Regions from separate parts of the Kribbella sp. NPDC050281 genome, predicted to be linked through region 3. Evidence: riboswitches for the same ligand, from Rfam matches in the RefSeq annotation. Region 3 holds a riboswitch; each other region holds the start of a gene.
What was found. A riboswitch is a leader RNA that binds a small molecule or an ion and turns the genes downstream of it on or off. The one in region 3 is predicted to bind thiamine pyrophosphate.

Region 1 (2,257 bases), on a different contig from region 3:
TGTAGTTGCCCAGGTCAACCAATAGTGCGAGCGCCGTGGCGACCACGCCGATAGCGACCGAGATCCACCGGCGGTCGATGTGACCGATCAGGTTGTGCGTGGCCATCGTGGTCGAGTAGACGTTCGCGTAGGCCTCGTCGACCTCGTCCACCAGCAGCACGAACAGCGCGATCGCACCGGCGGGCAGCGTGACCAGCGCGGTGATCACGTCCTCGCTGTTGGTCTGCAGGGTGGCGACCGCGAAGACGCCCAAGGCGTAGTACGCGATCGCGGCCAGGCCGTAGCCGAGTGCGGAGCCGGCGAACGCTGCCTTGTTGGTGCGCGAGTGCCGGGTGTAGTCGGCGGCCAGCGGCGCGAACGACACCACACCGGCGGCGGCCAGGTCGACGGCCGGCCAGAAGCCGAACACGCTGTCCTGCGGCAGATCGTGCACCGGCTTGCTGAGCACCTGCACGAACAGGTAGACCGACGCGATCAGCACCAGCCAGACCATGAACTTCCGCAGCACCTTCACGCTGCCCAGTGGTCGTACGGCCATCGCCGTGGCGATCACTCCCGCCACCAGGACGAACAGCCAGCGCCACCGCTCGCTGGTGACCGCGACCGCGGCCTGCGCGATGACGATGATCTCCATCGTTGCCCAGCCGACGTTCTGGGCGATGTTCAGCACGGTCGGCGCGATCGAACCGCGACGGCCGAACAGACCGCGCAGACTCGCCATCGCCGGTGCGCCGGTCTGCGAGCCGAACACGGCTGCGCCGCCGAGCACCAGGGCACCGATCCCGCAGCCGACGACGACCGCGAGCAGGCCCTGCGCGAGTGAGCCCGTGTACGCCGCCACCAGCGCACCGGTGACCGGGCCGAACAGCGAGATGCCGAAGTTCCCCCAGAGGGTGAACTGGTCCAGGAACCCGAGCGTGCGCGGAGAGTCCGTGGTGAGGACGAGTGGCGCCTCGGTCTGATCGGCAGGACGAACAACAGTACTGGTCATGGTGACCCGCTCCCTACGCCGGCATTACCCGGTCAGGTTCAGGCGGTCGGCGACCCGGCTGTGCTCAGCTCGTCGCCCTCTCAGCCCGCGCGTTCGGTGCGAGCTCCCGCAAGGATTGCTACCGCGTCAACGATAACGCGTCAGGCAGGATCCGGCGCGGCGGCCGCCCGCTGGATGAGAGCGGCCAGCTCCGGACCGTTGGTCACCACCGGCATGTGCGCGCCGGTCGGCAGGGTCCGCGCCTCACCGTGGCACAGCTCGGCCAGCCGTGCGACCCACTCGGCCGTGGACACCAGATCGTGCCGGCCGCGCACGATCATCACCGGCGCCCGCACCCTGCCGATGACCGCGCCCAGATCGTGGCGCCTGGCCGCCTCGCCGGCGCGCGCGATCGAGGACAGCGTCGTACGGGCGTACTGCGGGGTGACGACCCGGATCAGCCGTGGCGAATCCGGTACGGCGGAACCCAGCCAGCGAGCGGCCAGGTCCACCCAGCTCGACGCCCGGATGTCTCCGGTCGGTGCGACCAGGACCAGGGCGTGGACCAGTTCGGGGAAGGCGATCGCGGTCTCGACCACGATCTGGCAGCTGGCCGAGTGCCCGACCAGGACCGACCGCTCCCGGATCTTGTCCGCCAGCACAGTCCCGAGAGCCTGCGGACGCAGATCCTCCCTGGCACCGGCCGGTTCGCCGTACCCGGGCATGCTGACCAGGTGGTAGGGCGTGGTGAGGTGCTCGACGGTTCGGTCGTACGACGCCGGCCCGAGGCCGAGACCCGGGACCAGGACGACGGGGACGGTCACTCCCAGGGTGGCCGGTCCGGGCGGGCCTGGACGACCGGGTTGCCGAGCTCGGGTTTGAGTTCGCGGTAGCCGAGGGTGAAGCCGGCCGCGAGGATCAACAGGCCGAGGCCACCCCAGCCGTACGCCGTGGGCAGCCGGTGCACCGAGTCGTCGATCGCGCCCATGCCGGTCGACAGGATCATGATCAGCCAGATCAGGATCGGGACCATCGACACCGCGACCAGCAGCAGCCCGCCGAGCTCGACCGGATCCGGCTGCCGGCCGGCCCTCCGGCGGGCGAGCACGTCCCGGCCCCACATCCAGAGCGCGACCGCGCCGACCAGGAGCAGCAGGAGCTGGCCGATCGTGTCGATCACGTCGGTGCGCAGGGGGTGGTTGAGCGGCGAGCCAGGAGCCTGCGAGATCTCCCTGAGGGCAACCCGCTGGATCGAGATGACCAGCAGGCCGTAGACGCCGGCGATGA
Region 2 (2,257 bases), 130 kb from region 3:
CCAGCCGCTGGCTGGCCTTCATCCAGCAACGTGCCGACGCTTTCACCACGCTGCTTCTGTTCCAGCCGGGTGATGTCCGGCCGTGGTTCCTACGCTCCGAGGACTACGTCGGTGCCGGTCCTGCCCTTGCTTGGGACGGCCCCCTGGACCTGCGGCCAGAGCAGGCGGTCTCGTTCTCCCTGAGCGCACTGCTCCTCGACCACCCGCTGGACTTGTCCCAAGCCCGCACGCTGATGGGTCGCCTGCTTTAGCCGAAGGATGCGATGCCCGTCGCTGGGGAGGAGGCGAGGGCGGAGTGCCAGCGGCGGGGGACCCGGCCGGCCAGGCGGGCGGCGCGGCCGGCGGCGACCGCGTCGCGCATCGCGGCCGCCATCAAGGCAGGCCTCTCCGCGCGCGTGACCGGGGTGGCGAGCATGACCGCGTCACACCCGAGCTCCATCGCCAGCGCCGCGTCGCTCGCCGTACCGATTCCGGCGTCGACGATCACCGGGACGTTCGCGGCCTCGGCGATCAGCGCGAGGTTGTGGGGATTGCGGATCCCGAGCGCGGAACCGATGGGCGCCGCCAACGGCATCACCGCCGCACACCCAGCCTGCTCGAGGCGGCGTGCGAGGATCGGGTCGTCGTTCGTGTACGGGAGCACGGTGAAGCCGTCGGCTACCAAGGTGTCCACGGCATCGAGCAACTCGACCGGGTCGGGCATCAGCAAGTGGTCGTCGGCAACGACCTCGACCTTGATCAGGTCGGTCTGCAAGGCCTCCCGGGCCATCCGCGCGGTGAGCACCGCCTCCGCGGCGGTGTGACAACCGGCCGTATTGGGCAGCACCTCGATACCGTGCTTCGCCAGTACGTCGAGGACCGAGCCCTCGTGGCCGGTGCCGAGCCGGCGCATCGCGACCGTGGTGAGTTGGGTGCCGGAGGCAATCAATGCCTCCTCCATCACTTCCAGGTTGGCCGAACCGCCCGTACCCATGATGAGACGCGAGGTGTACGTCCGCCCGCCGAGCTCCAATGGGTCGTCCATGTCAGCCTCCCTGGACCGCGCTGACGATCTCGACCCGGTCGCCCGGCTTGAGCGTGGTACCGGCCCACTCGCTGCGCGTGAGCACGGTCTGGTTGACCGCGACCGCGATCCCGGTGGTGCGGTCGGAGTACTCCTGGATCAGGTCGGCAACGGACTTCCCCGGTGCGACCGTGGTCTCTGTACCGTTCACCCAGACGGATTCCTGCATCGCTTCCTCCCTACGCCGGAATTACCCGATTCAGGTTCAGCGGTCGGCGACGCCGTACACAGTCGCCCTCTCAGCCCGCTCCGGTGCGAGCTCCCGCGGCAGTCCGACACTAACCACCAGAGGCGATCGAGACAACCCAGTCTCAGGCGATGCGATTGGCCGTGAGCTCCAGGTGGAGGTCCAGTTTCTGGGCGACCATGAGGTTGACGGCCGCGTTCCAGCTCACCGACCAGCGCTTGCGCAGCAGCGGAAGCGATCCGGTGAAGGCGACCCCATCATCGGTACCTGTCAGTTCCAGCGGTACGACGACCGGCCGCGTGGCGCCACGGATCGTGAGATTCCCCGTCACCGTGAACGTCGTCACACCGGTCTGGCTCACCTTCGTGGACCTGAACCTGATCGACGGATACGTCTCCGCGTCGAGGAAATGCTCACGCAGCGCGGCGTCCCGCCGCCGGTCGCCGGTCTGGATGCTGTCCGCCTGAATCGTCAGATCCGCCGTGGACCGGCCCGGATCCTCCCCATCCAGCCGAAGCACCCCACTGAACACCTCGAACTCCCCAGGAACCCGAGGTCCAACCGTGTGCCGCGCCGTAAACCCCAACCTCGACCGCGCCGCATCCACCGCGTACTCCCCAGTCAATTCCCTCAACATCGTCGTCGTAGTCATGCATGTACGACGAGACCGCCATCCGAACTGTCAGGCTTCAGGACCAGGCGGAGAAGGGCGAGGCTCGCGAGGGCGGCGACGAAGGTAGGAACCGTCCACCAGCCGAGGGCGTGGTAGAGGCGTACGGCGGTCCAGGAGCCGAGGCTGCCGGCGGAGTAGGCGCAGACCATGTACGCCGTGTTCATCGCGCTGCGCCGGCCGGGGTCGAGTTGGTAGATCCGCGTGACGTTCGCGACCATCCCCGACTGCATCGACACATCGAGGACGAGTACGCCGGCCACGAGGAGCGTGAGTCCCAGCGCACCACCGGCGTACGCACCCAGCATGAGTACGGCGGCGAGAACAGTTCCGGCCA
Region 3 (2,257 bases):
GAAGTAGACGCCGGCGTCCGGGATGTGCTCTGCGACATGCGGCGCCACCGCCAGCATCCCCGGTTCGAAGAGATGCAGCTCTTCCGGTGAATCGACCACAACCATCCCCGCCTACCCGAGTACCGCCGCCGACCGGCCGGCGTCACAGGGACCCCCCAGGTTTCCTGCACTGTCAACAAGAGCCTTTCGTACCCTCGGGGTCACCCGGGGGTCAAGGTCTTGTCCGCGTTACTGACGGTGTACTTACTTGCGGCGGGTCGCTCGCCGGGCGAGCTCCTCCTGGTCCAGGCCTTCCGCTTCCGCGGGCGAGGGCGCACCACCGCCGTACGACGCGGGCAGCCACCAGGCGCCGGCCGGCTGCTCCGGGTAGTCGCGGATGGTCCGATCCAGCATCCCGGCCATCGTCATCCGCAGGTGAGCGGTCGTCTCGGCCGCGTCGTCGTCGGTGCCGACCGTGATCGGCTCGCCAACGGTGATCGCGATCGCGCGATGCCGGGAGAAGTCGCGCGGATGGTCCTTCGTCAGCATCCGCTGCGTCCCCCACAGGATCAGCGGGATGACCGGTACGCCGGCCTCCGCGGCCATCCGGACCGCGCCGGACTTGAACTCCTTCAGCTCGAAGGACCGGCTGATCGTTGCCTCGGGGAACACCCCGACGATCTCGCCGTCGTTCAGGTAGCGGATCGCCTCCCGGTACGACGCCGTGCCCGCCGACCGGTCCACCGGGATGTGGTGCATGCCGCGCATCAACGGACCGGAGTACCGGTTGCGGAACAGCACGTCCTTGGCCATGAAGCGGACCAGCCGTTTGCTCGGCACCGCGCCGAACCCGCCCAGGATGAAGTCGACATAGCTGATGTGATTCAGCGCGATCACCGCGCCACCGGTCCGCGGCACGTTCTCTGTCCCGGTCAGCCGGATCTTCAGGTCGAGCACCTTGAACGCGGTCTTCGCGAAGCCGATCACGGGCGGGTACACGAGGTCTCGCATCCCCCGACGCTACCGGCCCGGTCAAGACGGCGGGTTAGAGTAACCGTGACAATTGGAGATCGCGGGAGCTCGCACCGTAGCGGGCTGAGAGGGCGGCTGGCCAGGAAACCTGTCCGGCGCCGCCGACCGCCGAACCTGTCCGGGTAATTCCGGCGTAGGGAGCAGCACAGTGACTGTCAGCACGATTCGGCCCACTGTCACCACCGGCCCGATCTCGGGCTCGGAGAAGATCTATCGCGGCGAGCTGGAGGTCCCGGCCCGTCGCGTCCACCTCACGAACGGCGAACACTTCGACCTGTACGACACGTCCGGTCCGTACACGGACGCGTCGGCGCGGATCGACGTACAAGCCGGTCTGCCCGCGCTGCGGCGGGACTGGATCGCCGGGCGCGCGCCACTGACCCAGTTGGCGCATGCGCGGGCCGGCACCGTCACCGAGGAGATGAGGTACGTCGCCCTGCGGGAGGGCATGGACCCGGAGTTCGTCCGGTCCGAGGTCGCGCGCGGCCGGGCCGTGATCCCGGCGAACCGGCGGCACCCGGAGAGCGAGCCGATGATCATCGGGAAGAAGTTCCTGGTGAAGGTGAACGCGAACATCGGCAACTCGGCGGTGACAAGCTCGCTCGAGGAGGAAGTGGAGAAGCTGGTCTGGGCCACCCGGTGGGGCGCGGACACGGTGATGGACCTGTCCACCGGCAAGAACATCCATGAGACGCGGGAGTGGATCCTGCGCAACTCGCCGGTGCCGATCGGGACCGTGCCGCTGTACCAGGCGCTGGAGAAGGTGAAGGGCGATCCGGCCGACCTGTCGTGGGAGGTGTACCGCGACACGGTGATCGAGCAGTGCGAGCAGGGCGTCGACTACATGACCGTGCACGCGGGCGTCCTGCTGCGGTACGTCCCGCTGACCGCGCGCCGGATCACCGGGATCGTGTCGCGAGGCGGGTCGATCATGGCGGCCTGGTGCCTCGCGCATCACCAGGAGTCCTTCCTGTACACGCATTTCGCCGAGCTGTGCGAGATCCTGCGCGAGTACGACGTGACATTCTCGCTCGGTGACGGCCTGCGACCGGGATGTATCGCGGATGCCAACGACGCGGCCCAGTTCGCCGAGCTGCGGACCCTGGGCGAGCTCACCAAGATCGCCTGGGAGCACGACGTCCAGGTGATGATCGAGGGACCGGGGCACGTGCCGATGGACAAGATCGCCGAGAACGTCCGGCTCGAGGAGGAGCTGTGCGGCGAGGCGCCGTTCTACACATTGGGG

Region 1: another riboswitch for thiamine pyrophosphate. It lies ahead of AB0I34_RS01550 (cytosine permease); the one in region 3 lies ahead of thiC (phosphomethylpyrimidine synthase ThiC).
Region 2: another riboswitch for thiamine pyrophosphate. It lies ahead of thiS (sulfur carrier protein ThiS); the one in region 3 lies ahead of thiC (phosphomethylpyrimidine synthase ThiC).

The regions. Positions count from the first base shown of each region.
Region 1 is NZ_JBFAKS010000001.1:296,701-298,957, forward strand. Features, by position in the region: gene AB0I34_RS01550 (cytosine permease) at 1-991, opposite strand, end outside; TPP riboswitch at 985-1,111, opposite strand; gene AB0I34_RS01555 (alpha/beta hydrolase) at 1,132-1,794, opposite strand; gene AB0I34_RS01560 (hypothetical protein) at 1,791-2,257, opposite strand, start outside.
Region 2 is NZ_JBFAKS010000008.1:51,165-53,421, forward strand. Features, by position in the region: gene AB0I34_RS10910 (DUF6807 family protein) at 1-251, shown strand, start outside; gene AB0I34_RS10915 (thiazole synthase) at 248-1,024, opposite strand; gene thiS (sulfur carrier protein ThiS) at 1,026-1,232, opposite strand; TPP riboswitch at 1,223-1,339, opposite strand; gene AB0I34_RS10925 (YceI family protein) at 1,375-1,902, opposite strand; gene AB0I34_RS10930 (MFS transporter) at 1,899-2,257, opposite strand, start outside.
Region 3 is NZ_JBFAKS010000008.1:182,609-184,865, forward strand. Features, by position in the region: gene AB0I34_RS11620 (hypothetical protein) at 1-105, opposite strand, end outside; gene AB0I34_RS11625 (lysophospholipid acyltransferase family protein) at 244-990, opposite strand; TPP riboswitch at 1,042-1,169, shown strand; gene thiC (phosphomethylpyrimidine synthase ThiC) at 1,160-2,257, shown strand, end outside.